4 regions of the Geobacillus uzenensis genome follow, and region 1 is predicted to be linked to each of the others. Evidence: riboswitches for the same ligand, from Rfam matches in the RefSeq annotation. Region 1 holds a riboswitch; each other region holds the start of a gene.
What was found. Region 1 has a riboswitch for S-adenosylmethionine ahead of B9L21_RS05740 (methionine biosynthesis PLP-dependent protein). Riboswitches for the same ligand answer to the same signal wherever they lie in the genome.

Region 1 (7,814 bases):
CGCAACAAAAAGTTCCGCGATTTCGTCGAGGGCAATTCGACCGTCTTGATCAAAAACGGCAAAATTTTGGAGGAGAACTTAAAGCGAGAGAAATACACAGTTGACGAGCTGCTTGAGCAGTTGCGCAAAAAAGATGTGTTTCGTGTCGCGGATGTCGAGTTTGCCTTGCTTGAGCCGAATGGCGATCTGAACGTCTTGTTGAAGCGGGAAAAGCAGCCGCTTACGGTTGGCGATATGTTTCCGAACCCGCCGCGGGAAAAAGAGCCGCAAACCGTCATTATGGATGGCATGATTTTGGACGAGCCGCTTGCGACGATGGGGCTTGGCCGCGGCTGGCTGAAAGAACAGCTTGATAAGCAAGGAGTAGCGGTCGAAAACGTCTTCCTCGCCCAAGTCGATTCATATGGACAGCTGACGATTGATTTGTACGATGACAAAATTCAAGTGGCCGAGCCGCAGGAGAAAAAGCTGTTGTTGGCTGCAATGAAGAAAGTGCAAGCCGACTTTGAGCTATACGCGTTGCAAACCGATTCGGAAGAGGCGAAGGCGCTGTACGAAACCAATGCGGCGAAAATGACGGAACTCATCCAAAAAGTCGAGCCGCTATTGCGAAACTAATGTTGAGGAGGATCCGATCATGGAGAAGAAACGGACAAAAACAACGGATGAAGAAATTCAGATTCAGCTGAAAACGGACGGCCGCCCTGAACGGACGCGGACGACCGATGAAGAAATTTCGATTGAATTTATGTTCGATAACGGCCGTGTGACGCCCCAGCCGCAAGATTACGACGAAATCGAATATTAAGCGTCTGATGATCGGGAAAGGTGTCCCCCAACATACCGGGACACCTTTTCCTGTTGTTTCCTCTCCACCAAAACAATGGTTCGAAAATGATTACAGCGCCTTGTTTTTCCATGCCGCCGGGAGAAGGGAATTAAACGGGCAATAATTGCAAAAACGCGCGCACCTCTTCCGGTGTTTTCGCGTTGGCGCTATGCAGATGAGCGATTTTTTCCCCGTTTTGGAACACAAGCAAGCTCGGAATGCCGAGCACTTGATATTTCTCGCCAAGCTCCGGAAATTGGTCGCGGTCGATCTCAAACCAATCGTATTGCCCGTAATCGCGAATGATGTCATCGATAAACATGTTCAAGCGCACACAGTCAGGGCACCAAGTCGTGTAAAATTTGACGACAGCCGGCTTGCTGCCGGAGATGGCCGCTGTAAACTGGTCATTCGTTTCAATGGGTTTCATGCGTGTTTCCTCCATTCCATATTGTCGTTCATCTTTACTTTACCATATGGTGCGGCAAAAAAAGAACGGCAACGCCTTCACCTTCGGACACCGGTGTTGCATACAACAGAAAGAAAGGGGGGGAAAGTGTGAGCAAAGAGCTGGAAAAGGCGCTTGAAGCATGGGTTGCCTCAAGAAAAGAAGGACATGAACAATTCATTCGTCTGTTCGAACAGTGGGGGAACGATTTCAACAAACAGCTGCAGGAAATCGAAAAACTAAACAATGGATTTTTAAAAAGCGTACAAGGCAACTTACATTACGTTGAGCAATGGTTTACAAAAAAAGAAAAAGAGTTTGCTGAGCTGTTTCGCCTATTTGGCTGACAAAATGGCACGTGCGCCCATACGCCGCCTTGAGGTGATGAATACGATACAGTAAACGGAGAAGGAGGTGCACGAGAATGGGCTTCTGCGGCTACGGATTTCCGCACTACGGCTACGGCTATGGCGGATTTGGCTATGGCGGTGGCTTTGTGCTGATTGTCGTTTTGTTCATCTTGTTGATTATTGTCGGCGCAGCATTTGTCGGCTAACGAAAAACGAATCCGATACGGGCCGTTTCGGCGCCTCGAACGGCTCGTATTTTTCTTTTCCCTTATGATGCACCTTCTTGCAGAACAATCATACGATATACAGGGAGAAGGAGGCAGGAAGATGGATCAACAATTTTTTAAAAACATTGAAAAGAAAACGGGCGTCAATATGAAAGACATTTTTGAGCTTGCCAACTCGCTGCAAAATGCGAATTTCAACGATGAAAAAACGGTGCGCCAAGTGGTGAAGCGGGTCGCGCAAATCGCCAATCGGAAGGTGCCGAAAGAACTCGAAGACCAAATCGTCAAAACGATCGTCCAGAGCGGCAAACAAATTGATTTTAATACGATTGCCAATATGATGAACAATAAAAAATAAGCCAAAGGGAGCTGCGCGCGCAAGCTCCCTTTTATTCGGCTTATTCGAGCGATTTCACCATCGTGACGTGGGGGATGCCGGCATCCATAAACACGCCGGACACCACCTCATAGCCGAGTTTTTTGTAAAACGGTTCGGCGTGGGTTTGGGCGTTCAGCTTCACTTTTTTCGCCCCTTTTGTTTTTGCAAGCCGCTCAATGGCTTCCATCACCATCCGCCCGGCACCGCAGCCGCGGTAGGACGGCAGCACGCAAATGCGTTCGATTTTGCCGACCCCTTCATCGATGAAGCGAAGCCGGCCGGCCGCGACCGGTTTTTCGCCATCATACAAGACGAGATGGGATGATTCTTGCTCAAACGCATCGATTTCTTCTTCTTCCGGCACGTTTTGCTCCTCGATAAAGACGAGCCGGCGGACGTGCAAAGCGTCCTCATATAAGGATCGGTCGTTTGTTGTTCCAATGGCGATGTTCATGTTATACCGTTTCCTCTCCTCCAACGACAAAGGTTTCATAGACGGTCCATGATCCGTTCTCGAGCTGGTACAGAAGATGGAACCGGTCGATCGTCTCTTCAAAATGCACGTTTTGCAGCTTCAGCTGGCTGTAGACGTCGGCATATTCCGCGCCCGGCAAATCGCGGCCGATCGTAATGTGCGGCACGAACACAAATTCCGGTTTTGCGGTGAACAAGCCGCTGTGCAGCTGCTCATGAAGGCGATCAAGCACGTCATTTGGCTCCACTTTCAAATAAATGATGTTGCTTGTCGGGTAAAACGAGCTGAATTTCGTCACTTTGATCGGAATTGGAGGTGTTTCCGCTGCGATGCGGCGCAGCTCCTTCGTCATCTCTTTCAATTGTCCCTCATCCGCTTCAAACGGATATTTCAACGTAATATGCGGCGGGATGAGGGCGTAATGGCTGTCATACCGTTTCCGGTACGAGTTGGCAAAATCTTGAATGCGCTTCGACGGAAATAATACAATGCCGTACTTCATCCCGATTTCCCTCCTTGGATGGTTGGTTTTCCATTGTTTACAGCGACAAAATAGCAGATACAGCCCTTGGCACATCAGGCTGCCAATACGTCCACGCATGGCCGCCAGCAAACTCATGGTACGTATAGGTGAACCGTTTTTCCATAAACAAGTCCCGCGCCATTCGATTTGGTGTAATAAAGTCGCGTACATGGCCGTCCGTTGTTTTCACGGCTGTTTCTTCCGTGCCGACGGAATGGTAAATCGAAAGAAGCGACGGATCGCGGAACGCGCGGATGCACGCCAGCACCGAGTCATCGATATAAGGGGACTGCATGGCGATGTTTCCAAATGTATGCGGATACAACAGACCGGCTAACAGCGAGACCGTTCCGCCGAGCGAATCGCCGATCAACGCCCGGCCTTTGCCGATTTGGTAGGTCGGCAGCTCGTCGTCCAAAAACGGAACGAGTTCATGGGCTAAAAAGCGAATGTACGCTTCGCGCTTTTGGCCCGCCGGGTGATATTTCTCGTAGCGGTCGTTCACATTCCGATACGGGATGCCGACAACGATCGTCCGGTCGATCGTTCCTTCCTCCATTAGCGTTTCGATGACGTGCTTCATTTTTCCGTACATAAAATAATCTTTGCCGTCTTGAGCGATTAGTAAAGAATATTTGTGAAGCGGAGAAAAATTGCTTGGCAAATAGACGAGCAGTTCGATTTTCTCTTGAAGTTCTCCGCTGTACAGCGCGTAATCACGCATCGTTCCTGTTGCGGCTGCCATGACCATCCTCCATGAAAACGGTAAGTTCACCTGTTATTGTAACATATTTTGGCGAAAAGATGTTAATGAAGGGCTCGAATTTTTCGTGAATTTGCCGAACATTGCCAGCGTCAAAAAAAGGACTTGCCAAAACGGCCGGAATGGGTTACATTTTTTTATAAATTAACAAAATTGAATACACGTCCTGTTCTTATCGAGAGAAGCGGAGGGAACTGGCCCTGTGAAGCTTCAGCAACCAGCCGTTTGGCGGCCAGGTGCTAAATCCAGCGAATTGAGCGCTCAATTCGGCAGATAAGAAGAAGCATGACCATGGGTATGGAAAAGTCTTCTTCTTCGAAGACTTTTTTTATTTTCCTTTGTTTAGGCGGCCGCTTCGCCGACATGTGAGGCGGGCCAAAGCCGAGGTGCTCGGTTGCCGAGACAGGCAGCAGCGCTTCGGGCGCCATGGCCGTCGGCCGTTTGACCACGAGGGAATTTTTCAGCAGAAGGAGAGAGATGAGATGGAGAAACTGGAAACGTTGTTAGCGCAAATGGGAAACCGGAGCGAAACGGCGACAGGAACGGTCAACCCGCCCGTCTATTTTTCAACTGCCTACCGCCACGCCGGCATTGGGCAGTCAACCGGGTTTGACTACATCCGCACCGGCAATCCAACGCGCAAAATCGTCGAAGAGGCGATCGCCAAGCTGGAAGGCGGTGACCAAGGCTATGCGTTCAGTTCCGGCATGGCCGCCATTCAGACGGTGCTCGCCTTGTTTGAGAGCGGAGATGAGTTTCTCGTATCGGCCGACCTTTACGGCGGCACGTACCGCCTGTTTGAGCGCGGCTGGCGCAAATACGGCCTCGGCTTTCATTACGTCGATTTTGCTGATCTCGCTGCCGTGGAAGAGAAAATCACGGAAAAAACGAAAGCCATCTTTTTGGAGACGCCGACAAATCCGTTGATGCACGAGGCGGATATTTCGGCGGTCGCCAAGCTGGCCAAACAGCATGGGCTATTGTTGATTGTCGATAACACGTTTTACACCCCGGTGCTTCAACGCCCGATCGAACAAGGGGCTGATATTGTCATTCATAGCGCGACGAAATATTTAGGCGGCCATAACGACGTCTTAGCTGGTCTGGTTGTCGCCAAGGGCGAGGAACTTTGTCAACGCTTGGCCGAGTACCATAACGCCATCGGCGCTGTTTTGTCGCCGTTTGATTCCTGGCTGCTGATCCGCGGGATGAAAACGTTGGCGCTAAGGATGCGCCAACATGAAGAAAACGCCAAACAAATCAGCGCCTTTTTGCGCGAACATGAAGATGTCACCGACGTCTTGTACCCGGGAAGAGGAGGGATGTTGTCGTTCCGGATTTCTGATGAAAAATGGGTGAACGGCTTCTTGCAAAGCTTGCGCCTCATTACGTTCGCGGAAAGCTTAGGCGGGGTTGAAAGCTTTATTACGTATCCGGCGACACAGACGCACGCTGACATTCCAGAAGACATCCGCATCCGAAACGGCGTCTGCAACCGGCTACTCCGCTTCTCGGTCGGCATTGAACACGCCGACGATTTAATCGCCGACTTGGCGCAGGCGTTCAAAAACATGAAAGAGGTGTGAGCGATGGAACGGGAATGGTCGTTTTCAACGAAACTGCTCCATAACGAATGGAAAGTCGACCGCGCAACTGGGGCGGTGAGCGTGCCGATCCAGCACGCGTCCACGTTCCATCAGTTCGATTTCGACTCGTTTGGCAAATACGACTACAGCCGCTCCGGCAACCCGACGCGCGAAGCGCTTGAGGAAACGATTGCCGCACTAGAAGGCGGCGTGCGCGGGTTCGCGTTCGCCTCCGGCATGGCCGCCATCTCCACGGCCTTTTTGCTCCTGTCCAAAGGCGACCATGTGCTTGTGACGGAAGACGTCTACGGCGGCACATACCGGATGATTACCGAAGTGTTGAGCCGCTTCGGCATCGAGCATACGTTCGTTGATATGACCGACCTCGAGGCGGTGGCGGAAAACATCCGTCCGAACACGAAAGTCATTTATATGGAAACCCCGTCCAACCCGCTGTTAAAAGTGACCGACATTCGCGCTGTCGTCGAGCTGGCGAAAGCGCATGGCTGTTTGACGTTTTTAGATAACACGTTTATGACCCCGGCGCTGCAGCGCCCGTTAGATCTCGGCGTTGACCTTGTCCTCCACAGCGCGACGAAGTTTTTAGCCGGCCATAGCGACGTCGTCGCCGGACTGGCGGTCGTAAAAGACGAGGAGCTCGGCAAACAGCTGTACAAATTGCAAAACGCCTTTGGCGCCGTCCTCGGCGTCCAAGACGCCTGGCTCGTGCTGCGCGGCATAAAAACGCTCCACGTCCGGCTGAAACAGTCGTCCGAATCAGCGGCCGCCATCGCCGCCTATTTGGCGGGCCATCCAAAGGTGGAGGCAGTGTACTACCCAGGATTGGCGCACCACCCGGGCCATGCGACCCAGCACAATCAGGCGGTGGGGTTCGGTGCTGTGCTGTCGTTCCGCCTAGCGGATGAAGAAGCAGCCCGGACGTTCGTCCGCCACGTCCGCCTGCCGGTGTTCGCCGTCAGCCTTGGCGCCGTCGAGTCGATTTTGTCGTACCCGGCGAAAATGTCGCACGCCGCCATGCCGAAAGACGAGCGGCTTCAGCGCGGCATTACCGACGGCTTGCTGCGGCTGAGCGTCGGGCTTGAGGATGTCAACGATTTGATCGCCGATTTTGAGCAGGCGCTGTCGTTTGTCAATGAGCGTCCGTCGATTTCGGCGCGATAAAGAAGCGAAAAACAAAAAACGGCTATGCTGTCGCGGCAAAGCCGTTTTCCAACCGCCCGATAAGGTATGCACCGTTTCAGCGGATGCATACCTTATCTCGTTTGCTGTTACAGTTCGCGAATAAAGTTAACAGCTGCAAGCGGGATCAGAACGGTTCGCGTTTCCCGCTCATATCCGCCTGCCTCGGCCAAGAGCTCAATGGTTCCGTCCTCTACATCGGTCAATTGTCCTTCAAGCAAGTTGTTATCGGTCGCGACTTGGATCGTTTCGCCGATCAGGCGGCGGAGCTGCTCTTCCAATGTGGCCGCAAAGTCCATCGTTTCCTCCCTCCTTTCAGTCTAGACGGGCGACGGCTTGAATGCTGGCAAACGGAACATAGACGAAGCGACCAAGCGCATCTTCGAGCACAACATAATCGTTTCGGACGGCGATGACAGTGCCGGCCACCGGTCCGAAATTAACCGTAATTTCTACCGTTTCACCGATCAAGTCTTCAAGCTCATCGCGAATATCCCCCACCGGTGGTGCGCCGGTGCGCAGCGCAGCCAAAATCGCCTGCAACAACTCGCGCTCATCTTCTAAGATGGCGCGCTGCTCTCGCTCCTCCTCAAGCATTCTGCGCAAAATCCGTTCCGCATCGCCCCCGTGATCAGCAATGTCTTCTAACAACGAAGTAATCTGTTCGACAGCCGAATCATCGAGATCTAGTTTTTCGAGCCATTTGCGAATTTTTTTCAACTCTTTCGCCGCCTGGCGTAAATGTTTATGGCCCAATCTGTTTTCCTCCTTTCTCTGATTCCGGTTCGTTAACTACGTATATGCATCGCTCTTCCATTCGACACGGGTGCGTATCCGCGGAAAAAAGAACGATTTTTTTTTGCCGCAGGAATGGGGAAAACGGTCGAATTTTGTTAGGAAGGACGGGGGGATAAACAGGAAAAAAGATAGAGAGACAAGGAACATTCTACTGTTTTTCGAGAAAATCAACGATCGTCTCTCACCGTTAAGAAGAAAACTCGATATATAGTAGGTGAGGTGATTGATGATGACGC
Region 2 (7,814 bases), on a different contig from region 1:
ATATTCTAGTTTTTCTTTTATGTTACCGAGAGGAATATTGACAAAGTTTTGATTTGTCTTTTTTCCTAGATTAATATTGCGTTGTAATGTTTCCGCATAGCCAATGACAAGTTTGCCAATTTGATTTTCAATACAGGATTCTTCCTGTTTCAAGAATTCAATGCCGTAAAATTCACAAAGATATTCTAGTTTTTCTTTTATGTTACCGAGAGGAATATTGACAAAGTTTTGATTTGTCTTTTTTCCTAGATTAATATTGCGTTGCAATGGCCAGTGCTTTTTGGTCATTTAATTCTCTTTGATCTTCAGGCATTTCATATTTGTACTGAATCTCAAAGAACCTGGCATGATGCTTAGGAATGATTTCAATCTGCTTAATCTTTTTGTCCAGCAACATTTTTCTTTTATGTTACCGAGAGGAATATTGACAAAGTTTTGATTTGTCTTTTTTCCTAGATTAATATTGCGTTGTAATGTTTCCGCATAGCCAATGACAAGTTTGCCAATTTGATTTTCAATACAGTAGTTAATGATGTAACGGCAAGTCTTGTTGATATAATCATTCACTTTATTATTGCGATTCATAGGCCAGTGCTTTTTGGTCATTTAATTCTCTTTGATCTTCAGGCATTTCATATTTGTACTGAATCTCAAAGAACCTGGCATGATGCTTAGGAATGATTTCAATCTGCTTAATCTTTTTGTCCAGCAACACAGGCGGAATCGTTATCGAGTTCTCGAAGAGTCAAGTATTCTTCTTTGGTCAAACCATTTAGCTGTTGTTTGATACAAAAATACATGTTTTCACCTCCCATCTAACTATATGATACTATATTTTACTGAATCTATCCTATTTTCAACAAAATATAGTTAAGGCGATTCATCTCCCACTTACTCCGCTTCGCTTCGTTGAAGTGGGAGTCTTCTCGCCTAATTAAGATAAAAAAGAAGGAAGAAAAGGGGAGAACTCGTTGGGGAAATGGGTGACATTGTTTCTTTTGACCGTCATCGGCTCCGTTCTGCTATGGATCGCCATCGCCAACGCCTTGAATGAATCAGGAGACGGGCTGCTAAGCGCCGCAGCGGTCATCGCGATCCAAAACGGCCTCATCATCGTGCTTCTTGCCGCCGTCTTGGAGCGGCTGCTGAAAAAATAAGGGGCGGACCCAAAAGGTCGTCTTCCTTCAAGATAGGCATAACATATAGTGCGGCAGAAGCAGTCAGTGCGTATATATAGTGAAGAAAGAGGGTGTCCCGGTTCTTTCGGGACACCCTCTTTGCTTATGGCTTGCGTATCAAAGCCGCTGTATTTTGCGTCTTTCCAGCCGGCCTTATTGTCCAGCGGCCGGAATGACGGCGCCTTTATATTTTTCCTTAATGAAGTCTTGAATTTCTTTCGACTGCAGCACTTCCACCAACGTTTTGATTTCTTTCCGGTTTTCATCGCCTTTGCGCACCGCCACAATGTTGACATACGGGTTGTCTTTCGGCGATTCGACGGCGATCGGGTCCTTCGCCGGATCCAAGCCGGCGTCAAGCGCGTAGTTGGCGTTGATCAACACGGCATCGCCTTCGCCGTTTTGATAAATTTGCGGCAGCAATCCAGCGTCGACATCCGCTTTAAACGTTAAGTGTTTCGGGTTTTCCACGATGTCGTTGACCGTCGCTTTCGTTTTGTCAACGCCTTCTTTCAGCTTAATGAGCCCTTTTTCTTGAAGCATCGACAAAATGCGGCCATGGTCGGCGACCGAGTTGCTCATAATGATCGTTGCGCCATCCGGCAGCTCTTCGATGCTTTTATATTTTTTCGAGTACAAGCCGATCGGCTCGATATGGATGCCGCCAGCGTTGACGAAATCATAGCCATGCTCTTTCATTTGCGATTCTAAATACGGAATGTGTTGGAAGTAGTTAGCGTCAATTTCTTTGTCCGCCAACACTTTGTTTGGCAAAATGTAGTCTTGGAACGTGATAATTTCCAAATCGATGCCTTTTTCTTTCAACATTGGCTTCGCTTGTTCCAAAATTTCCGCATGCGGCACGTTCGACGCGCCGACTTTCAGTTTGACCAATCCGCCGCCTTTGTCCTCGCCAGCGGCGTTTTCATCATTGTTGTTGCCGCCGCACGCTGCTAACGCAAACACCAAGAGGGCGGCCAACAGAGCGCCAAGCCATTTTTTCATTTGTTTCTTCCTCCTTTATCGTTTATCAATTTTCGAAGTGACAAAGTCACCGATCCACTGAATGACAAAGACGATGATGAGCACCAAAACGGTCGCGACAAACGTCACATCGTTATGGCTGCGCTGGAACCCTTCCAAATACGCCAAGTTCCCAAGCCCGCCGGCGCCGACAACGCCGGCCATCGCCGTATAGCCGACAAGCGACACAGCGGTGACGGTAATCCCGGAGACAAGCGCCGGGAGCGATTCAGGCAGCAGCACTTTCCAAATGATCGTCCACGTCGAGGCGCCCATCGCCTTCGCCGCTTCAATGACCCCTTTGTCAATTTCGCGGAGAGCGATCTCGACCATGCGGGCGTAAAACGGAGCCGCGCCAATGATGAGCGCCGGCAGCGCCGCGTTGGCTCCGAGCATCGTCCCGACGAGCCATTTGGTAAATGGAATAAGCAAAATAATTAAAATAATGAACGGAATAGAACGGAAAATATTCACAAACGCAGCAATGACCATATTGGCCAACCGGTTCTCCCATAGGTTTCCCTTTGCCGTTAAAAATAAAAGCAGTCCGAGAACGACCCCGAAGACGAACGTCGCCGCGACCGCCATTCCGGTCATGTACAACGTCTCAACCGTCGCCGCCCACATCGTCTCCCATTGCACGTTCGGCAGGAGGTTAGCGAGCATCGTGAATCACCTCCACCGCCACTTGCTGGCTGCGAATATAGTCAAGCGCCCGGGCGATTTCATCCGCCGCGCCGTCGATGTGCACAAACAGCACGCCGTAGGCGCCTTGATGGGTTTGTGAAATTTTCCCTTGCAAAATGTTCATGTCCACGGCAAACTGCCGCACGACTTGCGTGATGAGCGGCTGGCCGGCCGCCTCGCCGACAAACGTCAACTGCGCGATCGCCCCGTTCGGGTATTGGCCAAACAAATGGGAAACCGCTTCTTCCGTTTCCTCTGGTTCGACCAACTGCTTGACGAACCGTTTCGTAATCGGCTGCTGCGGGTTGCGGAAGACGTGCAGCACTTCGCCTTGCTCGACGATTTTGCCGCTCTCCATCACTGCCACGCGGTCGCAAATTTTACGGATGACGTGCATCTCGTGCGTAATCAGCACGATCGTCAGTCCGAGCCGCTTGTTAATATCGACAAGCAAATCCAAAATCGCGTCCGTCGTTTGCGGATCCAATGCCGATGTCGCCTCATCGCAAAGCAATACTTTCGGGTTGTTGGCGAGCGCACGGGCAATGCCGACCCGCTGTTTTTGCCCGCCGCTTAGCTGCGACGGATACGCATCTTCCCGCCCGGCAAGCCCGACAAGCTCGATGAGCTCATCGACCCGCTTTTGCCGCTCGTCTTTCGGAACGCCGGCAATCTCAAGCGGAAAGGCGATATTTTCCCGCACCGTCCGCGACCAAAGCAAGTTGAAGTGCTGAAAAATCATCCCGATTTCTTGGCGCGCCTTGCGCAGCTCCCGTCCTTTAATGCGCGCCATATCGCGGCCGGCGACGATCACCTGGCCGCTCGTCGGCTTTTCGAGCCCGTTTAACAGCCGGATGAGCGAACTTTTCCCCGCACCGCTGTAACCGATAATGCCGAAAATTTCCCCTTCACGAATGTCGAGCGACACGTTGTCGACAGCTGTCACCGATCCATTCGCCGCATGATAAATTTTCGTCACTTGTTCAAGTGTAATCATCGTTTCACCTTCCTTCCTCTCAAGGCGGCGGAGCGCAAAAGAAAACCTTTCTGCCCGCAGAGAACAGAAAGGTATTATCTACCATTCCGTCTCTTATCTCCCAAAGCAGGCCGCTTTGTGTGAATTGGCACCTTTTCAGCGGACGCGCTGACGGTTGCCGGGCTTCATTGGGCACATCCCTCCACCTCTCTTGATAAGAGCGCAACAATCGCCTATTCAATTGATTACGAGTGTGATTGTATCATTGGATGTCGAACAGTGTCAACAAATTTTTTACCCAACATGACGATACGGCTTGGCCAAATGGAGGAGCGATTCCAGCAACAACATATGGCGAAAGCTTCCCGATACGTACACTTCCTGCAGCCGGACGAGCTGCTGCAGCTTCAGCTCGCCGCTCAGCAACGACTCAAGCGCTTTCGTTGAGCCGCGCACCGTTAACGTGTTTCGTTCGTCCTTTTCGCTTGCTGCGGCAGCCGGCTCCTTGCCGATCGTCAGCAAAGCGACGCCTTCTTCACTCTCAAAGCGCACACACAATTGCTCATCCGGCAAAATCGGCAATAAATGGCGCAACATTTGCATCCGTTCCATGAACTGTCCCACTAACTGACGCACTTCCATTGACCATCCCCCCATCTCCCTTTGTTCCCTTTATTTCCATACAGAGGGGGAGGAATCCTTTACAAAAATCTCGACAGTCATTGTGGCGAACCAACGCTATTTTTGTCATTTCCAAAGAAATATGTCAAATGGCGTCAAAAAAAGGCAGGTAGTCAGCGCGGCAACCGAGCTTGAATTTCCTCATACAAGTAAGGGACGGAATGAAACGCATACCATTTGCCGGCCATCGTTCCGCCAACAAAAAGAAGCAAGCAAGGAACGCTTTCAATTTTCCAAACGGCTGCTTGCTCCGGAATATAATTCACGTCTGTTTCGTAAAACGGCAGCGCCGGAAACAGCTCTTCAACCACCGTCAACATCCGTTTCGCCAGCTGGCACGTGCCGCACAGCGGAGTATACAAATAAAGAGCCATAAGCGGCTGCTCACTCACCGTCCGTTGGACCTCTATTCGTTCAATCGGTTTCACTCGCCTCTTCCTCTCATTAACGAGTCGATGCGGACGTCAAAATGCGCGCGCAGCAGCACTTGGGCTAAATGCCAAGGCGGAGCGGCAGCCACTTCGCGGTACGCCCGGTCAATATAAATATGTTCCGCCTCCGGAAACATGCGGCGAAACTGCCGACGCAACTTCTCCCCTGCCTCATCGGCGTCCGCAAGCACGTATACATCCTGGCCCTCCAGCTCATCAGCCAGCTCCTCAAGGCGCGCATCACTGATCGTGCCGTTCGTGCAAATAATGACGACCGGTTCGTTCAGCACGGCCGCCACTTTTTGTTTATCTGATCGACCTTCTACGATAATCACTTTTTCTGCCCGTCGCATGTCCGACCCACCTAACTTCAAAAAGGATACCATATTGTATGTCCTGCGCCGGCAAAAGGTTGAAAAAAAAGCAACGGCCATCCACCGTTGCCTTTTAACACCATCCCGCCTCCCCGTCGCAATCGACATATTTTTGGTCCGGTTCAACGGTAGCGGTCACATCTTTGTAGATTTTTCCGTTCTGTTCGGTATACCCATTTTTCAACTGGACGGCCGCCGGAAGCGGAAAGCGCCCGATGAGCTCCCCTTCCTCGTACAAGTCCAACGAGCGGCCGTTCAGCTTGCCGGTCACCCGGTCCGTAATATCGATGCGCGTTCGTTGCAGCGCCATCGGGAGCACCCCTTTTCAATCAAGTTCCGGTATGTATAGAGTGCCCGAAATCGGAGGCGGAGATTGCAGGAACGTTTATCCTTCGTTGACCATCGCCTCGTATTGTTCAGCCGTCAACAAGTTGTCGACTTCGCTTAAATCGTTCGGTTCAACGACAATCATCCACGCTTTTTCATACGGCGATTCATTCACATATTCCGGGTTGTCGTTTAACGCTTCATTCACTTCGACGACCGTGCCGCTGATCGGCGCATACAGTTCCGAAACGGTTTTCACCGACTCGACGCTGCCGAACGGCTCATTCGCCGTAATTTCCGTTCCGACTTCCGGCAGCTCGACAAACACGATGTCGCCAAGCTCTGATTGGGCAAAATCGGTAATGCCGATGCGCACTTTGTCCCCTTCGACGCGCACCCACTCGTGCTCTTTAGAATAGCGAAGTTCTTTTGGCGTGTTCATCGAATCCCTCCATTGCGACAAATTGTATTCTTTTTCATCATAACCGATTTTCGACAAAAACTCACTGAGTTCATTTCATTTTGGTGAAAATTTTTATCTTTCTGCCGACAGACGCCCGGCGAAAAACGACTCATACGCTTGCTCGCGAAATCCGACAATGACCCGTTCGCCATCCGTTAACATCGGCCGTTTCACTAACATCCCGTCCGAGGCGAGCCACTCGAGCATCTCCTCCTCCGATGCGCCGTCAAGCTTGTCCTTTAATCCGAGCTCGCGATATTTCATCCCGCTTGTATTGAAAAATTTTTTAAGCGGCAGTCCGCTTTGGCGATGCAAGCGGGCCAGCTCCTCTTTCGTCAGCGGCTCGTCGACAAGGTGCACCGTTTGCACCTCGATCCCGTGCTCATCAAGCCACCGTTTCGCCTTCCGGCACGTCCCGCATTTCGGATACCAATACAACGTCAGCGCCATAGCTACCCTCCTTTACAACTGTTCGCGGATTCACCCTTGGCCGCCGCTATCGGCGCCTCCCCCTCTTTGTCGACACTTCGGCCTTCGCCTCTGACAGAAAAAAGTACCAGGACAGCCCTGGTACTTCTTATTATCACACAATATACCGTTCCGCTTCAATGAGGGCGGCCGCCGCTTCGCGTTTTTTCGCGATCACGTTGATCGGCGTATGGCGCGTCAGCCGGCGGAGAGCGGCGAGCATCATCCGGAGCGTGTCGCCTTGCTCGACAGCAACGAGCGTTTCTTTTGCATCGGCTTCGATTTTATTGAACGCCTCTTGGCAGAAAATTTGCGTATACAACACTTTTTGTTTGTTTTTCTCTTCCCCGCCCGCTTGAATCGCTTTTTCTGTGCGCAAAAGCGCCGATTCCATGCCATAAATGTTGGAAACGATGTCAGCGATATTGACAAGCACTTCTTGTTCTTCCTCGATCCGTTGGCCGTATTTTTGCGCTGCCAGGCCGGCGACCATCAAGGCGATCTTTTTCGCGTTGCGCACCAAATATTTCTCTTGTTCAAGCACGCCGGAGCCCGGTTCTTCGGCCGTCATCATCATGAGCTCTTCCTGCAGCTGCTGCGCTTTTTGGAAGAGCGGCAGTTCGCCTTTTAACGCTTTTTTCAAATACATGCCCGGCACGAGCAGGCGGTTGATTTCGTTCGTCCCTTCGAAAATGCGGTTAATGCGCGAATCGCGGTAGGCGCGCTCGATTTCATATTCTTGCATAAAGCCGTAGCCGCCATGAATTTGCACGCCTTCATCAACGATATAATCGAGCACTTCCGTCGCGAAAAACTTGTTCAACGAACATTCGATCGCGTATTCGGCGATGGACTTGGCAATTTCTCTGCCGTCTTTCGCCTTTTCCGCATCGAGCAAGCCCATCCGTTCGTCGAACAAGCCGACCGTGCGGTAGACGGAGCTTTCCGCTGCATACAAGCGCGCTGCCATCGTCGCAAATTTTTCTTGCGTCAGCGTAAACTGCGAAATCGGCCGTTTGAATTGCTGACGTTGGTTGGCGTATTTCAGCGTGATTTCAAGCGCCCGTTTCGCCCCGCCGACCGCCCCGAGTCCGAGTTTGTAGCGGCCGATGTTCAAAATGTTGAAGGCGATGACATGGCCTTTGCCGATTTCGCCGAGCACGTTTTCTTTCGGAACCGGCACATCTTGCAAAATGAGCGTCCGTG
Region 3 (7,814 bases), on a different contig from region 1:
ATCTAACGCAAAGTCTTCGCTGACGCGGACGATCACTTCGTCAAAAATGAGGGCGCGCTCCCCTTGCGTTTTCACTTTCACGACTTGCTTGTCGCGGACGCCAAACGTTTCCGCATCTTTCGGCGTCATATGAATGTGGCGCTTGGCAATGATGACCCCCTTGTCCACCGTCACCGTCCCGTTCGGCCCGTGAATCGTAATGCCCGGCGTTCCTTCAATATCGCCAGATAAGCGGACAGGCGGCACAACACCGAGCTTGAAGCTGTCCGTTTTCGAGATTTCAAGCTGGGTGAGCGAACGGACCGGGCCAAGGACGCGGACATTTTCGATTTTCCCTTTCGATCCTTCCACCGTTACTGTTTCCTTAGCGGCAAACTGGCCGGGCTGGGACAGCGGCTTGAGCACTGTCAACTCGGCGCCTTCCCCGAACAGCGCCGCCATATGTTCTTTCGATAAATGAATATGGCGATTCGATACCCCAACCGGAATCATCATGACGATCTCTCCTTTTTCTAATGTTGTTTTCTTTAAATAACGTGTCCATTTTCGGCAAAAATTAAAGAGACCGACGAATGGTCAGTCTCTGTTTGGCTGGGCGTTTTTCGCTCCGTATCCTAATTTTTTCAGCAAGGCGATCGCTTGCTCTTTTTCCTCCGCCGTAAGCGCTGATACCGTTTCATGAATTTTTTCTGCATGTTCCGGAAAGACGTGCTCAATGAACCGCCGGCCTTCTTCCGTAATCGATGCATACGTGACGCGCCGATCCCGTTCACAGGCCCGGCGGACGATCAACCCTTTGTTTTCCAGTTTGTCGACAACGTAAGTGATGCTGCCGCTGGCGAGCAAAATTTTTTCGCCGATTTGCTGGAGCGGCTGGTCGCCTTTATGGTATAGCAGTTCTAACACCGCAAACTCCGTCGGATTCACCCCGAACGAGTGGATCGATTTGTTTACTTGGTCGCTGACGGACCGATATGCCCGTGACAGTACGATAAACAGTTTCAATGATTGCTCAAGCGCCTGCTCTTTCTGTTCCATGGCATCCAACCCTTTACAATTGACCGTTTCCTACTTGCATTATACCGAAACGGCGAACAGACAGGCAACCGTTTTTGCCGGCTGCCTATGCATTTTGCTCGCCACCGTTTGTTCATTTCGTTATGATAATTTATTATATGGCGGCGCTTGGGCGATTGTCACATTTTTATTATTGGCGCATATGAAAAAGTAAAGGAAGATGAGGAGGGATCGAATGAACCAAGTGTTAGCCGGCAGTGTGCTTTCCGCCTTATCCACCGGGCTTGGCGCCGTGCTGATTTTGTTTATGGCCAAATCGCTCACCCACCAGTGGCGTGACGTACTGCTGGCCTTTTCCGCCGGCATTATGATGGCGGCTTCGATGATGAGTCTCATTCCGGAATCGTTAAAATCAGGGGGCTTCAGCACGTTAACAGTAGGGCTTTCCGCTGGCGTACTTATTTTGACGTTGCTTGAAATGACCGTCCCCCATATTGACTTGGAACATACAAAAAGCGGCTTGCAATTTGATGAAAAAGCGATGCTCATCATCGCTGCCATTACGTTGCACAACCTTCCTGAAGGATTATCGGTGGGAGTCAGCTATGCATCCGATGCCGAGACGACTGGCAATTTGATCGCGTTGGCCATCGGCTTGCAAAATGCGCCGGAAGGATTTTTAGTCGCCTTGTTTTTAGTCAATCAGCACATCAGCCGCTTCAAAGCCTTTCTGATTGCCACATTAACGGGGGCGGTCGAAATCGTCACATCGCTGCTCGGTTTTTATTTAACTTCCCTCTTCCGTGGTTTAGTCCCGTACGGATTGGCGTTTGCCGCCGGAGCCATGCTGTTTATTATTTACAAAGAGCTTATTCCCGAAAGCCATGGCGACGGAAATGAATGGACATCGACATATGCGTTTATTATTGGTATTTTGTTTATGATTTTTCTAACGGAATCGTTTTAACGTAATGTCCGACAGAAGTCTCCCACCTCAAGGAATGTGCAGGGCAAAGCCCGATGGTAGGTGGGAGATGAATGTCGGTTGGCGATCGCCAACTGATGTGGTAATCTATTGTTAGAACGGACGCCTTCGGAGCGAAGGAAAGCGTAAAGGGTTCTTGTGTGTGGCTTACCGTTCGGCGAACACGCACAAGTCGCTTGAAGCCCCCACCTCCAAGCGAAGCGTAGGTGGCGGGTAGTTCACCAAAAACCCCGCTGCCGCACAGGCAACGGGGTATGTTCATTAGTGGCTGACTTCCTCCTTTTCTTCGTACGGATGGGCAACCCAGCCGGACGGATCGATAAACAGACGGACAGCCACAACTTGCCGGTCATCCATCAATGTGAAGTAGTGCGGATTCCCTTCCGGCACGGAAATGACATCGCCCGCTTCCAGCTCGACATCAAAATAACCGGTTTCTTTGTCGCCTTTGATGATGAAAATGCCGTGGCCGGCCGTAATGGCGCGCACTTCATCTTCCGTATGGACGTGCACTTGTTCAAATTTTTTCAGCAGCTCTTCCAAGTTTGGCGTCGCCTCAGACAAAGCGACGATGTCCCACGTTTTGTAGCCGCGGCGCGCTGCCAAGTCTTCGATCTCGTCTTTAAATGTCGTCAAAATTTCCGCTTTCTCTTCATCGCTTAACACATACTTGTCACGCAAATGTTCCGGCAGTTTCGTAATGTCCCAATGCTCGTACAAGACGCCTTGGCTGTTTAAAAAGGCGCGGACATTGTCTTCACCTTCGATTACTTGACCCGTTTTTTTCACTTTGATGACTGCCATCGTCAAAATCCCCCTTTAACAGTGTATCAATTAGTCAGCTAGCGGCACGGCGGCCCGTTGCAGAAGCAGCCGCTTCACCTGCCAGCTGAACAAAAACTCCCACGCTTCCAAATGTTTTTTCGCTTCAAATGCATCGCGGCCCCAGACGGTAATGCCATGGTTATGGATCAATACCGCGCCCGTATCGCCGTCGACATGTTTCGCAAATTCGGCGGCCAACGTCGGGATGTCGGCGTCATTGTCAATGATCGGAATGCGCACCTCGGCATTTTCTTCCCAAATACCGAACGCTTTAATGATTTCCTGGCCGGAAAAAACCGCTTCCCCGTTTTGGGCGTACACGTCGGAAATGATGTTGTTGTCGACCGTATGGACGTGCAACACGCAGCCAGCGTTCGTCTGCCCATAAATTTTTGTATGCAACAGCGTCTCCGCTGACGGCTTTACATGTGTTTGCTCCGCTGGTCGGCCAGCGGCGTCAACGAGCAGAAAATCTTCGTCTGTCTGCTTCCGTTTGTCTTTGCCGCTGGCCGTGACAAGAAAGGTGAGCGGATCGTTTGTCACTTTGATCGATAAATTGCCGCTTGTCGCGAAAAACCAGTCACGGGCGGCAAGCTCGGCCTTCACCTCGGCGAGCTCGTTCCATTTTTGCACGACGATGCTCATGCCGTCACCTCCATCTGCTGCAAATGATCCATCACATCAAAAAACGTCGCAAACGGCGCATGGGGCAAATCGAGCGCTTGGCATTTTTTGAGCAGAAAATCGCGCGCCAGCACGTAATCCGCTTGTTTTGCCGCCGCTAAATCGGTAATCGAATCGCCGATGACGACATGATACCCGTTCGGGTGGGCCAGCTTCCGAAGAAGCGACGGCTTGCAGCAGCCGCAGCCGTTTTGGCACTCGCCGTCGCACGCGTAGGGCCATGTGATGCGGATCGTCTCGCCGCTGAAATCGGAGCCGTTGCAAAAAATGCGCTCTCGTTCGATGATCCCGTCAAGCAGCGGGTAGACAAAAAAGTCGATCCCGCCGCTCACCACATAGAGCGGAATGCCCTGCTCTTTCGTCCAAGCGGCGAATTCGCGAAACCCTTCGCGCAAACGGGCGGTGCGCCGCAGGAAATCGACGATCTCGCCCTTTAGCGAAGACGGAAGGAGGGAAAACATGTTTCCGACCCCTTCTTGAACCGAGATGCGCTCGGCGAGAATGTCGTCTTTGAGCGCCTCCCACTCCGGCGGGGCAAACTGTTTCATAATAGCGATAATGTTGTCGTTTTCCGTAATCGTGCCGTCAAAATCACAAAAGAGAACAAGCTGTCTTGTCATGCTTCCACCTCAACAGCGCCCCAGCGGTCGATCGCTTTTTGCAGCGCTTCGTTTTCTGTCGCCGCTTCGCGGAGCAGACGGCCGGCAAGAGCCGCGTCGATGGCAGCGCGAAACGCCTGCCCGCCGCCGATCGCCCCGTCCGGATGGCCATGAATGCCCCCGCCGGCGTTGACGATGCTGTCAAGGCCGAAATCGCGGACAAGAAGCGGCACGAGCCCCGGATGAATGCCGGCCGATGGCACCGGAAACGCCCGCGCAAACGGCTCTTGTTCATCGGTGAGCGCCCGGGCGATGCCAAGCGCCTGCTCGCGCTCAAGAGCGACGCTGCCGTACGGCGACGGGAACAGGACGAAATCAGCTCCTGCGAGCCGCAACAGCTTGCCGAGCAACAGCGACGGGGCGACCCCGTAAAACTCAGACGGCGTGATGGCGCCGCTAAACGCCGGATGAGCCATGATCGGCACGGTGATGTTCTCATCCGCGCGCAGCTCTTGCAACACATCAAGCCCGTAGGCGAACACGTTAAACAACAGCACGTCGGCGCCAAGCTCGGCGGCCCGTTTCGCTTTCTCTTTCAGCTCAAACGTTTTGCCGGTCAAGTTGACGGCATACAGCGTCCGTTTGCCCGTTTGTTCATACACTTCCCGAAGCGCGGCCTTTCCTTCCGTAATCCGCTTTTCCAACGGCAGCTGCTCGCTGTCAAACAAAATTTCGTCATCTTTCACTAAGTCGACGCCGCCAAGCGCCTGTTTTTTCAATTCGGACGTCAAATACGCCAAATCGCGGCCAATGATGCCTTTAAAAATGCTCATCAACAGCGGGCGGTCATGCACCCCAACTTTTTCGCGAATGCCGCTGATGCCAAAGCGCGGCCCCGGGAATTGCCGCTTCCACTCGTCCGGAAACTCAAGGTCAAGCAGCCGCACTTCCCCATCAAGCGACAGCTTGCCGAACGTCGTCACCAAGAGCGCCGGCAAATCAGCGCTGAAGTTGACCGTCGGATAGGCGATTTTGACGATCGCCCGCTTCAGCCGCTTGCCGAAATACGCGTTCGTCCGCTCGCTTTCGCCAAGCTCTTCCATAGCGACGACTTCCCCTTTATGTTTGCGAAGCTGCTCCTGCTCCAACGCCGGCAAGTCGGTCCATGTGCCGACCGTCAAGCCGAGCGCGATTCCTTCCGCCTTTTTACGAATGTCTTTCTCGTCATGAAGCAAATACGTTGCAATCACTGCACTCATCATTCATCCCTCTTTCCAAAGAAAAAAGCCTCTTCATAAGAAGAGGCGTCATTCGTTTATGGCGCTCTTCTTATCTCTCAGCGTTTCCGCTGCAAGAATTAGCACCGTGCTTGAATGTACCAAGCCGGTTGCCGGGCTTCATTGGGCTCGTCCCTCCGCCTGCTCTTGATAAGAATGCTTGCGTAACTATACACTTGTCAAACAATTTTGGCGAGTATGGCAAATTTACTTTGAATTATGACAGCCTTTGCCGCCGTTGTCAATCATTTTTTTCAAAACAGTCCGAGGCGTCCGATCCGTTCGGCTGCTTCACAGAGCCTCGCCTCATCGGTCAACAGGCCGACGCGCACATACCCTTCGCCGTGCTCGCCAAAACCGATGCCCGGAGCGACGGCAACATGCGCCCGCTCAAGGAGCACATCGGCAAACTCAGCCGACGACCATCCTTTCGGTACGGGGAGCCAGGCGAAAAACGACCCGGACGGCGCCGGTGCTTCCCAGCCGATGCCGCGCAAGGCAGAAATGAACGTATTGCGGCGCGCTTCATACAGGGCGACAAGCTCGTTGACGCAATCTTGCGGGCCGAGAAGCGCTGCGGCCGCCGCTTCCTGGACGGCGCCGAACAGGCTGACGTACAAATGGTCTTGCAGCAGCTCAAGCGCCCGAATGATCCGCTCGTTGCCGACGGCAAACGCGACGCGCCAGCCGGCCATATTGTACGTTTTCGAAAACGTGTAAATTTCAACCCCGACGTCTTTCGCCCCGTCAACTTCGAGGAAGCTGACCGGCTTTTTGCCGTCAAAACCGATCGCCCCATAGGCAAAGTCGTGCACGACGGCAATGCCGTGCTTGGCGGCGAACGCCACCGTCTCGGCGAAAAACTCGTTCGTCGCCGTCGCACCGGTCGGGTTGTTCGGATAGTTTAAAAACATCAGTTTCGCCTGGTCGGCGACCGCCGCCGGAATGGCGCTGTAATCGGGCAAAAATTGCTGCTCGGCGACAAGCGGCATCATTTCCATCCGCGCGCGGGCGAGCGCGATTCCCGACCAGTAATCCGGATAGCCTGGATCCGGGACGAGCACCGCATCGCCCGGGTTGACGAGGCAAAGCGGCAGCTCGACAAGCCCGGCCTTGCCGCCAAACAAAATGGCGACTTCGCGGGTCGGGTCAACCTCAACTCCGTATTCGCACGCATAAAAGGCGGCAACGGCTTCTTTCAAAAAGGAGTAGCCTTGAAACGGCGAATATTTATGGTACTTCGGATTGGCCGCCGCCCGTTGCATCGCCTCAACGATATGCTTCGGCGTCGGCTGGTCCGGATTGCCTTGCCCTAAATTAATGACATCATGCCCGGCCTTGATTTTCTCTCCCACTTTGGCGACAAGCGAAGCAAAAAACTGCTTCGGCAGCTGTTCAAGCAGTTCGGAAAATGGAAATTCGATCGTCATCGCCCACACCTTCTCAAAAATTCTTCCTTCTCAAAAATTCTTGAAATTCTAGTGCAAAATCATATATCGTAAAAAGCAAAATGTAAAGCAAATTTTTTTCATTGGGGTGAAAAACAATGACCATCCGCATCGCTTGCCTCCAACTCGATATCGCGTTTGGCGATCCGCAAACGAACGAACAGCAAGCCGAAACAGCCGTGCAATCCGTCGCCAACGAAGGAGCCAACATCGTCGTGCTTCCGGAACTATGGACGACCGGCTATGACTTGACGCGCTTGGACGAAATTGCCGATGACGATGCCGTGCGGGCGAAAGCGTTCGCCTCCCGCCTGGCGCAAACATATGGCGTCCATTTCGTCGCCGGCTCAGTCGCCAAAAAAACCGCTGCCGGTGTGACGAACACGATGATTGTCGCCGACCGAAGCGGCCAAATCGTCAGTGAATATAGCAAACTTCATCTGTTCCAACTGATGGATGAGCATTTGTATTTGCAGCCGGGAAACGAGCCAGGCTTATTTTCACTTAGCGGGCTGCCGTGCGCTGGGGTCATTTGCTATGACATCCGATTTCCGGAGTGGATTCGCGCCCATGCGTTGGCCGGAGCGGAAGTGCTGTTTGTCGTCGCCGAATGGCCGCTTCCCCGCCTTCACCATTGGCGGACGCTCCTGATGGCGCGGGCGATTGAAAACCAATGCTATGTCGTCGCTTGCAACCGGGCCGGACGAGACCCGAACAACGTGTTCGCCGGCCATTCGCTCGTCATCGACCCGTGGGGCGAAATCATCGCCGAGGCCGATGAAAAGCCGGGCGTTCTTCTAGCGGACATCGACCCGGCGCTCGTTAAAGAGGTCCGTGCGCGCATCCCGGTGTTTGCCGACCGCCGGCCGCGCGATTACGACGAGGCGGCAAAAAAAATTTTTAAAACGTATTGACAATCCGCCTGCCCAACCTGTATCATTCGAATCAAGCAACCAAACGATTGTTAACATCGTGAAAA
Region 4 (7,814 bases), on a different contig from region 1:
TTCTCCTTCATTGATCCATTTCTTTTGATCGCTGTTCATTTTTTTTGAAAAAAACCGCCTACCGCGGTGATGACCGATACGATCGTTGTTCATCGCGGTAGGCGGTCGGCGTCTCATTCAGTTCGGCTTTGAAGACGCGCGTCAAATAATGGGCGGTGCGAAACCCGGTTTGTTCGGCGATTTCTTTAATCGACAAATCCGTCTGCCGAAGCAGCCGTTTCGCTTCCTCAAGCCGCCGGTTCGTCAGCCACTGGCGAAACGTCACGCCGCGCTTTTTCGACAACAAATGGCTGAAATACGCGGGGCTGCGGCCGGCTGCCGCCGCGACCCGCTCCAACGTGAGCGACGGGTCGCGAAAATGGGCTTCCATATAGCGGAGCCCCCGTTCGATGGCGTCGACGCGCGCGTCTGTGTCAGCCCGCCTCGCCTCGTAGAGAAGCCGATATAAAAACAATATCAATTCTTGAACGATGCGATACAGCACAGGATTGTACAAAATCTCTTGAAACAGGCGCATATACTCGCGTTCGGTCGTGCCGCGGTCCAGGCGGTACGTCTTCATAAACCGCCGGATTTGCGCCAAGATGCTCGTCAGCCGCGTGCGCACCATCTCCGGGCTCGGAAACGGAGGCGTCCAATGGGAAAATTCCCGCTGAAGCCATCGCTTGACCGCTTCATGGTCAAACCGCTCAAGCATCTCGATCCATTGCCGCTGCTCTTCCGGCGTCAGAAACGGATCCAAGTCACGCCACCGCCCATCATCCGGCGCCGGAGCAATCACTTGCCGGTAGCCGATAAAAAACGTCGTCTCGAGCAGCCGACGAGCGGCTTGGTATCGCCCACGCACCGTTTGTCGGCCATCCGGCGGCATGATGACGACCGCCAATGGCTCATGATGTTCCTCCTCCCAATCGCGCAACATCTTCCACGCTTCCTCTTTCCCGTCGCCCGGCAGCTCGGGAAAGAGACAGGCCGCCATATAGGTCAACGGCAAGACGCGCGCCCGCCGGCGAAACGGATAGTTCGTTAAAAAGCGGACCACTTCAGAAGAGAAGGCAGGCTGTTCGGCCTGCACAAGCCATACGTGGGTCGACACGTCAACACAGTCATCGGCAAATAGCGAGCGATAATCGCCATCATGACCGCCAACGCCCGCGGACGGCCGAGAGCGCCCGTCCCCGGCGGCAAATGAAGCCGCCGTTCGCAACGCTTGCTTCAATTTGGCGGGCTCAAGCGGCTTCACAAGCAAATCGACGCATTGCCAGTCGATCGCTTGCTTCGCCCGCGCGAATGTCGCCTCCGCGGTTGCAGCAATCACCCGTTGGCAAAACAAGCGGATGCAAGATGTCGCTTTCCCCCACTGTTCATACGGAATCATATCCAATTCGACGTACAACAGCTCCGGCGCCTCCCGCTCAAGAAGCGCCATCATCTCCTCGACCGTAGCCGCCGTATATACTTGCTCAATCGGCAAGGAATACGCGGACACGAGCCAGCGGATCGCCTCCCGTTCGTTGTCATCCCGTTCGGCAATGACCAATTTCATCTTCTCACCGCCCCGGCTGCTTTGTGGAATGACTCGTGCAACGTGTTCATCGAACGTTTTCGACGCGGCTTTGCAAACGTCGAAAATGAAGAAGGATGTCTAGGCAAAAAGCAGCGGCGAGCGCCACGGTTTTTCCGCCTTCATCCACGAGCGGATTGACTTCGCAAAGATCAACGCTGATCGTGTTCGGATGCGCAACGATGCGGCGAATGAGCGCGCGCACCAGCGACGGCGCGAGCCCAAACGGCGACGGCGCGCTCACCCCCGGCGCGGCGGCAGCGCTGATGGCGTCCATGCAAATGGTCAACATCACACCGTCATACGTTGAGGCAAATCGTTCGATCTGTTCATAAGCCGCCTCCATCGGCCCTGCAGTCAGCTGTTCTTCCAACATGTACTCGCATCCATACCGCTGTGCATCCGCAAACAGCGCCGCCGTGTTGCCGAGCTTCTGAATCCCTAAGCAGCAATACCCCACCTGTTTGTCCTCATCCAAAATTTGCCGAAACATCGTCCCGGATGTTGGCCCGTCATCATACGGCCGCAAATCGAAATGGGCATCAATGTTGATGATGCCAAGGCGGACATCCGTCCCTAACGCTTCGCGGACGCCCAAATAATGGCCATACGCCGTCTCATGGCCGCCGCCGATCACCACCGGCGCCGCACCGCTTCGCAGCAGGCGGGAGACAGCTTTGCCGAGTTCAGCTTGGCTTTGTTCGAGACGTCTATCCACGCAAACGACATCGCCCGCATCAAAGACAGACACTCCTTGCGGAAGATGCCATGGCAGCCGGCCCAACGCCGCTTTCACAGCGGCTGGCGCCTCTTTCGCCCCTTGGCGGCCTTGGTTGCGGCGCACCCCCTCGTCGCAGGCAAAGCCGATGAGAGCCGCTGCTTGTTCCATCGGCGCCAACGGCTGCGTCAAATCCAACAAACGAATGCGCTGGTGGAGGCGAAACGCCCGTTCATCGCTCACACTGTCCACCCGCCCCGTCCAGCGGCTTTTCTCGGGTTGTTGGTACATCGAATCATCCCCTTTCGACGATCAGCTACCTGTTTCTTTCGCTGCCGCTTCGCCGTTCTCCTTCCTGCAAGGTCAGAAAGAGGTGGGAGAGGGGTTGCTCGAAATGCCGCTTGGTCCGCTTTCGGAATCCCCTATGTCCCGCTCGCACGAATGACCGGTGTTTCATCGTTTTTCCATGATCAGTACAGATGACGTGGCGCTCGCCACCTCTTTGCCGTTTTGCCGCACGATGGCGGTCACATAGGCGATTGTGCGGCCGAACTTTTCCACTTGCGCCTCGATTTCCGCCTCCCCGGCTTCCATCGGACGATGAAACGTCGTTTGTAAGTTGATTGAAGCGTGCATTTGATCATCATGAAGCAAGGTCGTCACCGCATACGCCATCACAATATCCGCAGCTGCGCCGACAAATCCCCCCATAATGACGCCGTTGCCGTTGAGCAGCGATTCACTTACCTTCCATCCCCCTTTCGCATAGCCGTTTTGTGCTTCTGTCAAGCGAACGCCGAGCGTTGTATCGCACGGCGGCGGCGCGCTTTGGCCGGCGATGACGTCATGCAAGTTGACGGTTGATTTCATGCTGTGCCACCCTTTCTGTTTTCGTATCGTGTTACTTTATTCGCGGGAAGGACGCGATTTCCGTTACAGAAAACTTATAAAACTTTTATAAAGCCTTTATCAAACTTTATAAAAGTTTATGTTTCTTTCCTTGTTCATCGCACCCGATTTCGCCAAAGCTACTCTCGTTGGATGTGGCGCTCCGAAGGCTTCAATTCCCCACTAACGAATGGGTACATGTCAATAGCCGCTTTTCGTGCTAGGCTATTGACTCACCATATTTTTTTAAGTTTCTACTTGCGTTCACATCCCTGTCTATTTTACTTCCACATTCATCACATACAAACGTTCTTTCTGACAAAGAAAGTTTCTCTTTTACAGCCCCACAATGGCTGCAAGTTTTAGACGAAGGGAAGAATCGATCGGCAAGTATCAACTTGATCCCATTCCAGGCACACTTATATTCCATTTGCCTTTTAAATTCATGGAATGTTTGTTCTTGGACGGCTTTCGATAGCTTTCTGTTCTTTAGCATTCCATGAGTATTTAAGCTCTCCATGACTACATACTCTGGCTTGGTTTTCACCAAAGATGCAGTGATTTGATGAATAGAATTGTGCCTGATGTGTTTTAGCCTTCGATAGGTCTTTCGAACAAGGAATTCCAACTTCTTTATATTGTTTGTTTTTCTGTAACGGTATTCACCTCTATACACAACTTGTATAATAGTTTTTGCAAATTGTATATAGAGTTTTACGAAATTTTATAAATTTATTTTAACTGTTCCATGCCTTCCTAGACCCCAACAATGACAAGGGGGATGATGGGCTTGGCCCGCCAGCGCGAGCTGAACTGCAGGGGGCGCTCAATTCTTCACCGCCCTCAGCGGCAAAGCGCCGAAGAAAGCGCTAACAAAAACAGCGGCTTTTCGGCGCTTTTTGCTGTTTGTTAAGGGCGGACAAATGTTTTCGGCATCACGACGGCGATGACTTGCCCGCGGGCGCATAATTCGCCATTGGCGAACACTTCGGTGTCAACTTGCCATTTTTTCGGATGAATTTCCGTCACTGTGCCGACGGCCACAAGCGGCACCCCGTGCGGCGTCGGTTTGAGAAAATCAACATGCAATGAAGCGGTGACAAAGCGCGGTGGCGCTTCCCCGCTGCCCGGCTCATGGCCGTTTTTCCGGTGCAGCGCCAGCGCCGCTGAACCGGTGCCGTGGCAGTCGATGAGCGAGGCGATCAGCCCGCCATACACAAATCCAGGGATGGCTGTATGTTCGGGGCGCGGCGTGTATACGGTCACCGTCTTGTCCCCTTGCCATCCGGTGCGGAAATGGTGGCCGTGCTCGTTCAAACGGCCACAGCCATAGCACCAAGCGAATTCATCCGGATAGTCGTCTTGAATAGCGTGAACGATCGTTTCTTCCACGAAATCTCCTCCCCTCTTTTTCTAGTATATCATCCAATCGGAAAGGCCTCGACCCCTAAAGCGCACTTTTCGCCCCAAAGTTGCTGTCCATGCCACAATGAGCGTCGTGAACAACGAAGCTGCTCCATCGGGAATCGTTCCCGAATGTCAGCCCTAACACACACGGACCGCCATCCGTACAAAGCGAAGCTGACAGACCTATGCCACCGCTCGGCGTGCGGTCAAGGCAAGAAAATAGAAGGAGGCGCCAGCCACGCTCTGGCGCCCAAAGCCCGATCGATGGCGACAGGCGGCCGAAATCGCAGGCCGCCTGTTTTCATTCTTCTTATCGTTCCGGCTCGTAAAATTCGATCCATTCCCCGTCCGGGCCGAGGAAAAACAAATATTTCGCCCCGTTCGGAAGCTCCGTAATGTCCTCCCAAACGAGCGGGACGCCAAGCGACACGAGCCGCTCTTTCTCCTGCTCAATGCCTTCGACTGTAAAGGCAACATGATGCACTTTTCCTTCCGTCGGCAAATTCGGATTGTATCCTTCAATCAGCTCGACGATGATCTGTCCGTCAAGCCCTAAAAACGCCAGTTTCATCGTCCCGTTTGTATGGATCATCTCGCTGAGCAGCTCGAGGCCGACGACGTTTTGATAAAATGCTTTTGATGTTTCAATATCTTTCACCTGGATGCCAACGTGTTCAAATTTTTTGACTGCCATTCGTTGTTCTTCCTTTCTATGATTCAATGGAAAACACAGCCCGCAAATACGGGGTCATTCGTGGTGGGAAAATGTCCTTTTTTCCTAGCTCCATCCATACATAGCGGTCAAGAGCATACGGTCCTTCCGCTTTCCATTCCTCCGCCTCATCGTTCGTCAGCACGATGGAAAACATCGCTCCTTGCGCTTCCCCATACAAGTGGATATAGCCGTCCCCGCGGTCGATATGCACCACCGCCTGCCGATCGAACCGGATGAGCTCCGTCCGCACGCAGCGCATGACATGAACAGCAAACGTCGCCGCCGGCAAATGCGCCGCCATGCAAGCGCGCAGCGACAGTCGTTCCGCCACTGCTTCCCCCTCACCTCCCTTTCAATAAAAAACCCCCTTCCGCCTCGGAATGATGCGAAAGGGGATAGCCGTTCTTATCATCCAAAGCGACATCGCTTTGCGGGTGTTAGCACCTTGCCAGCGGCAGGTTGCTGTGGGGTCATCAAGCCCGTTCTCTCGCCCACTCTTGATAAGACGTATGTAATTTACCTCTTATGTTACCATAAGTGGGCAAAGGCAACAACTTTTTTGTTTATTCTGTCTACTTCAACCTTTGCGATGTTGACTGTTTGACGCTGAGACATAGACGAGACGACAGGCCGTTTCGTTTCTTCGCAGCTGTTGTGTTTCATTTTGTTTGAGCATTTAGCACATAGTTTTAGGAAATAGGATAGTGGCTTTCTCTCGTTTTTCGTGCCGCCCGCTAATAAATCGAAGCTTGTGAGGGCTTGCATTAGAACCGATTTCCGCTGCCAAACTGGCAACTGCGCCTCTCGTTTCAGCCACAAAAAAACGGACACCCTTAGCGAAGGGCATCCGTCTTCCCTTGTTATTTAAACGCCATCGCCGCCCGCACCGCTTTTTTCCATCCTTCATAGAGCGCGGTCCGCTTAGCGTCGTCCATCTTCGGCTCAAAGCGGCGTTCGAGCTGCCACTGAGCGGCAATGTTTTCGCGGCTGTCCCAATAGCCGACCGCCAGCCCGGCCAAATACGCCGCTCCGAGCGCCGTCGTCTCGTTAATGATCGGCCGCTCAACCGGCACAGCGAGCAAATCGCTTTGAAACTGCATCAATAAGTTGTTTTTCACCGCCCCGCCGTCGACGCGCAATGTCGTCAGCGGGAGGCCGGCATCCGCTTCCATGGCGGCGAGCACGTCTTTTGTCTGGTAAGCGAGCGATTCCAATGTCGCGCGGATGAAATGCTCTTTCGTCGTGCCGCGCGTGAGGCCGAACACCGCCCCGCGCACCTCGCTGTCCCAATACGGCGTGCCGAGGCCGACGAACGCCGGGACGACGTACACCCCATCCGTTGACTCGACTTTTTCCGCGTACGTCTCGCTGTCGGCCGCCGTTTTGATCATCCGCAAGCCGTCGCGCAGCCATTGAATGGCCGAACCGGCGACAAAGATGCTGCCTTCAAGCGCATATTCGACTTTGCCATCGATGCCCCAGGCGATCGTCGTCAGCAGCCCGTGTTTCGATTGGACCGCTTTTTCTCCCGTATTCATCAACATAAAGCAGCCGGTGCCGTACGTATTTTTCGCCATCCCTTCCGTAAAGCACGCCTGACCGAACAAAGCCGCCTGCTGGTCGCCCGCGGCTCCCGCGATCGGCACCTCCACGCCGAAGAAATGATACGGAACCGTTTTCGCGTATACTTCCGAGGACGGGCGCACCTCAGGAAGCATCGCCTTGGGCACGTTTAAAATTGCAAGCAGTTCGTCATCCCATTCGAGCGTATGAATGTTGAACATCAAAGTGCGCGATGCGTTCGAGTAGTCGGTCACATGGGCGCGGCCGCCGGATAACTTCCAAATGAGCCACGTGTCGATCGTGCCAAACAGCAGCTCGCCGCGCTCCGCCCGTTCGCGCGCCCCCTCGACATGATCCAAAATCCATTTCACTTTCGTTCCCGAAAAATAAGCGTCAATGAGCAGTCCCGTTTTTTCGCGAAACAGCGGATCATACCCTTTTGCTTTCAACTCGTCGCAAATATCAGCTGTCTGCCGCGATTGCCAAACGATGGCGTTGTAAATCGGGTTGCCGCTCTCTTTTTCCCAGACAACCGTCGTTTCCCGCTGGTTCGTAATGCCGATCGCCGCCACTTGTTCCGGCTTCACTTGCGCCTCGGACAAGACGCTGGCAATGACCGCAAGCACCGATCCCCAAATTTCGTTCGCGTTATGCTCGACCCAGCCGGGCTGTGGGAAATATTGAGTGAACTCTTTTTGCGCCATATGGACAATTTCCCCATTTCGGTTGAACAAAATGGCGCGCGAGCTCGTTGTACCTTGGTCAATGGATAAAATGTATTGGTCTGTCATGAACATTCCCCTCTCTTGTTCGATTTTTCTGCCTAGCAGCTCCTCCTCCAACGCCGGACGTTCTGTCAGGTCGAACGGCGTTCCGCTGCAGCTGATTCCCTCTCTTTTCGATGAACCATGCCGACCCCAGCCAGCACCGCCGCCGCGGCAATGAGCGCTCCCCATAGC

Region 2: linked by a shared signal. The riboswitch ahead of B9L21_RS00995 (methionine ABC transporter ATP-binding protein) and the one ahead of B9L21_RS05740 (methionine biosynthesis PLP-dependent protein) in region 1 are both predicted to bind S-adenosylmethionine.
Region 3: linked by a shared signal. The riboswitch ahead of mtnW (2,3-diketo-5-methylthiopentyl-1-phosphate enolase) and the one ahead of B9L21_RS05740 (methionine biosynthesis PLP-dependent protein) in region 1 are both predicted to bind S-adenosylmethionine.
Region 4: linked by a shared signal. The riboswitch ahead of B9L21_RS09615 (hypothetical protein) and the one ahead of B9L21_RS05740 (methionine biosynthesis PLP-dependent protein) in region 1 are both predicted to bind S-adenosylmethionine.

Annotation. Positions count from the first base shown of each region.
Region 1 is NZ_NEWL01000005.1:79,161-86,974, forward strand. It holds gene B9L21_RS05700 (DUF421 domain-containing protein) at 1-618, shown strand, start outside; gene B9L21_RS17570 (hypothetical protein) at 638-808, shown strand; gene B9L21_RS05705 (thioredoxin family protein) at 939-1,259, opposite strand; gene B9L21_RS05710 (hypothetical protein) at 1,388-1,624, shown strand; gene B9L21_RS05715 (YjcZ family sporulation protein) at 1,702-1,833, shown strand; gene B9L21_RS05720 (stage VI sporulation protein F) at 1,955-2,212, shown strand; gene B9L21_RS05725 (GNAT family N-acetyltransferase) at 2,253-2,687, opposite strand; gene B9L21_RS05730 (YjcG family protein) at 2,689-3,210, opposite strand; gene B9L21_RS05735 (alpha/beta hydrolase) at 3,248-3,976, opposite strand; SAM riboswitch class I at 4,164-4,274, shown strand; gene B9L21_RS05740 (methionine biosynthesis PLP-dependent protein) at 4,477-5,580, shown strand; gene metC (cystathionine beta-lyase) at 5,584-6,762, shown strand; gene B9L21_RS05750 (hypothetical protein) at 6,870-7,079, opposite strand; gene B9L21_RS05755 (hypothetical protein) at 7,096-7,536, opposite strand; gene B9L21_RS05760 (glycosyltransferase family 2 protein) at 7,808-7,814, shown strand, end outside.
Region 2 is NZ_NEWL01000001.1:216,207-224,020, reverse strand. It holds partial or broken gene B9L21_RS18235 (RNA-guided endonuclease TnpB family protein) at 1-397, opposite strand, end outside; partial or broken gene B9L21_RS01015 (transposase) at 412-733, opposite strand; gene B9L21_RS01010 (hypothetical protein) at 972-1,157, shown strand; gene B9L21_RS01005 (MetQ/NlpA family ABC transporter substrate-binding protein) at 1,332-2,183, opposite strand; gene B9L21_RS01000 (methionine ABC transporter permease) at 2,199-2,867, opposite strand; gene B9L21_RS00995 (methionine ABC transporter ATP-binding protein) at 2,857-3,885, opposite strand; SAM riboswitch class I at 3,976-4,085, opposite strand; gene B9L21_RS00990 (sterol-binding protein) at 4,159-4,506, opposite strand; gene B9L21_RS00985 (thioredoxin family protein) at 4,659-4,973, opposite strand; gene B9L21_RS00980 (toprim domain-containing protein) at 4,970-5,329, opposite strand; gene B9L21_RS00975 (YusG family protein) at 5,424-5,660, opposite strand; gene gcvH (glycine cleavage system protein GcvH) at 5,736-6,119, opposite strand; gene B9L21_RS00965 (arsenate reductase family protein) at 6,213-6,590, opposite strand; gene B9L21_RS00960 (acyl-CoA dehydrogenase family protein) at 6,724-7,814, opposite strand, start outside.
Region 3 is NZ_NEWL01000006.1:809,241-817,054, forward strand. It holds gene B9L21_RS11525 (phosphate propanoyltransferase) at 1-495, opposite strand, end outside; gene B9L21_RS11530 (MarR family winged helix-turn-helix transcriptional regulator) at 577-1,038, opposite strand; gene B9L21_RS11540 (ZIP family metal transporter) at 1,253-1,984, shown strand; gene B9L21_RS11550 (1,2-dihydroxy-3-keto-5-methylthiopentene dioxygenase) at 2,264-2,806, opposite strand; gene B9L21_RS11555 (methylthioribulose 1-phosphate dehydratase) at 2,837-3,472, opposite strand; gene mtnX (2-hydroxy-3-keto-5-methylthiopentenyl-1-phosphate phosphatase) at 3,469-4,131, opposite strand; gene mtnW (2,3-diketo-5-methylthiopentyl-1-phosphate enolase) at 4,128-5,369, opposite strand; SAM riboswitch class I at 5,437-5,544, opposite strand; gene B9L21_RS11570 (pyridoxal phosphate-dependent aminotransferase) at 5,642-6,817, opposite strand; gene B9L21_RS11575 (carbon-nitrogen family hydrolase) at 6,934-7,749, shown strand.
Region 4 is NZ_NEWL01000006.1:433,491-441,304, forward strand. It holds gene B9L21_RS09585 (helix-turn-helix domain-containing protein) at 59-1,546, opposite strand; gene hutG (formimidoylglutamase) at 1,593-2,573, opposite strand; gene B9L21_RS09595 (PaaI family thioesterase) at 2,736-3,152, opposite strand; gene B9L21_RS09600 (RNA-guided endonuclease InsQ/TnpB family protein) at 3,391-3,846, opposite strand; gene B9L21_RS09605 (PaaI family thioesterase) at 4,080-4,562, opposite strand; gene B9L21_RS09610 (VOC family protein) at 4,888-5,271, opposite strand; gene B9L21_RS09615 (hypothetical protein) at 5,288-5,623, opposite strand; SAM riboswitch class I at 5,695-5,799, opposite strand; gene glpK (glycerol kinase GlpK) at 6,153-7,646, opposite strand; gene B9L21_RS09630 (MIP/aquaporin family protein) at 7,712-7,814, opposite strand, start outside.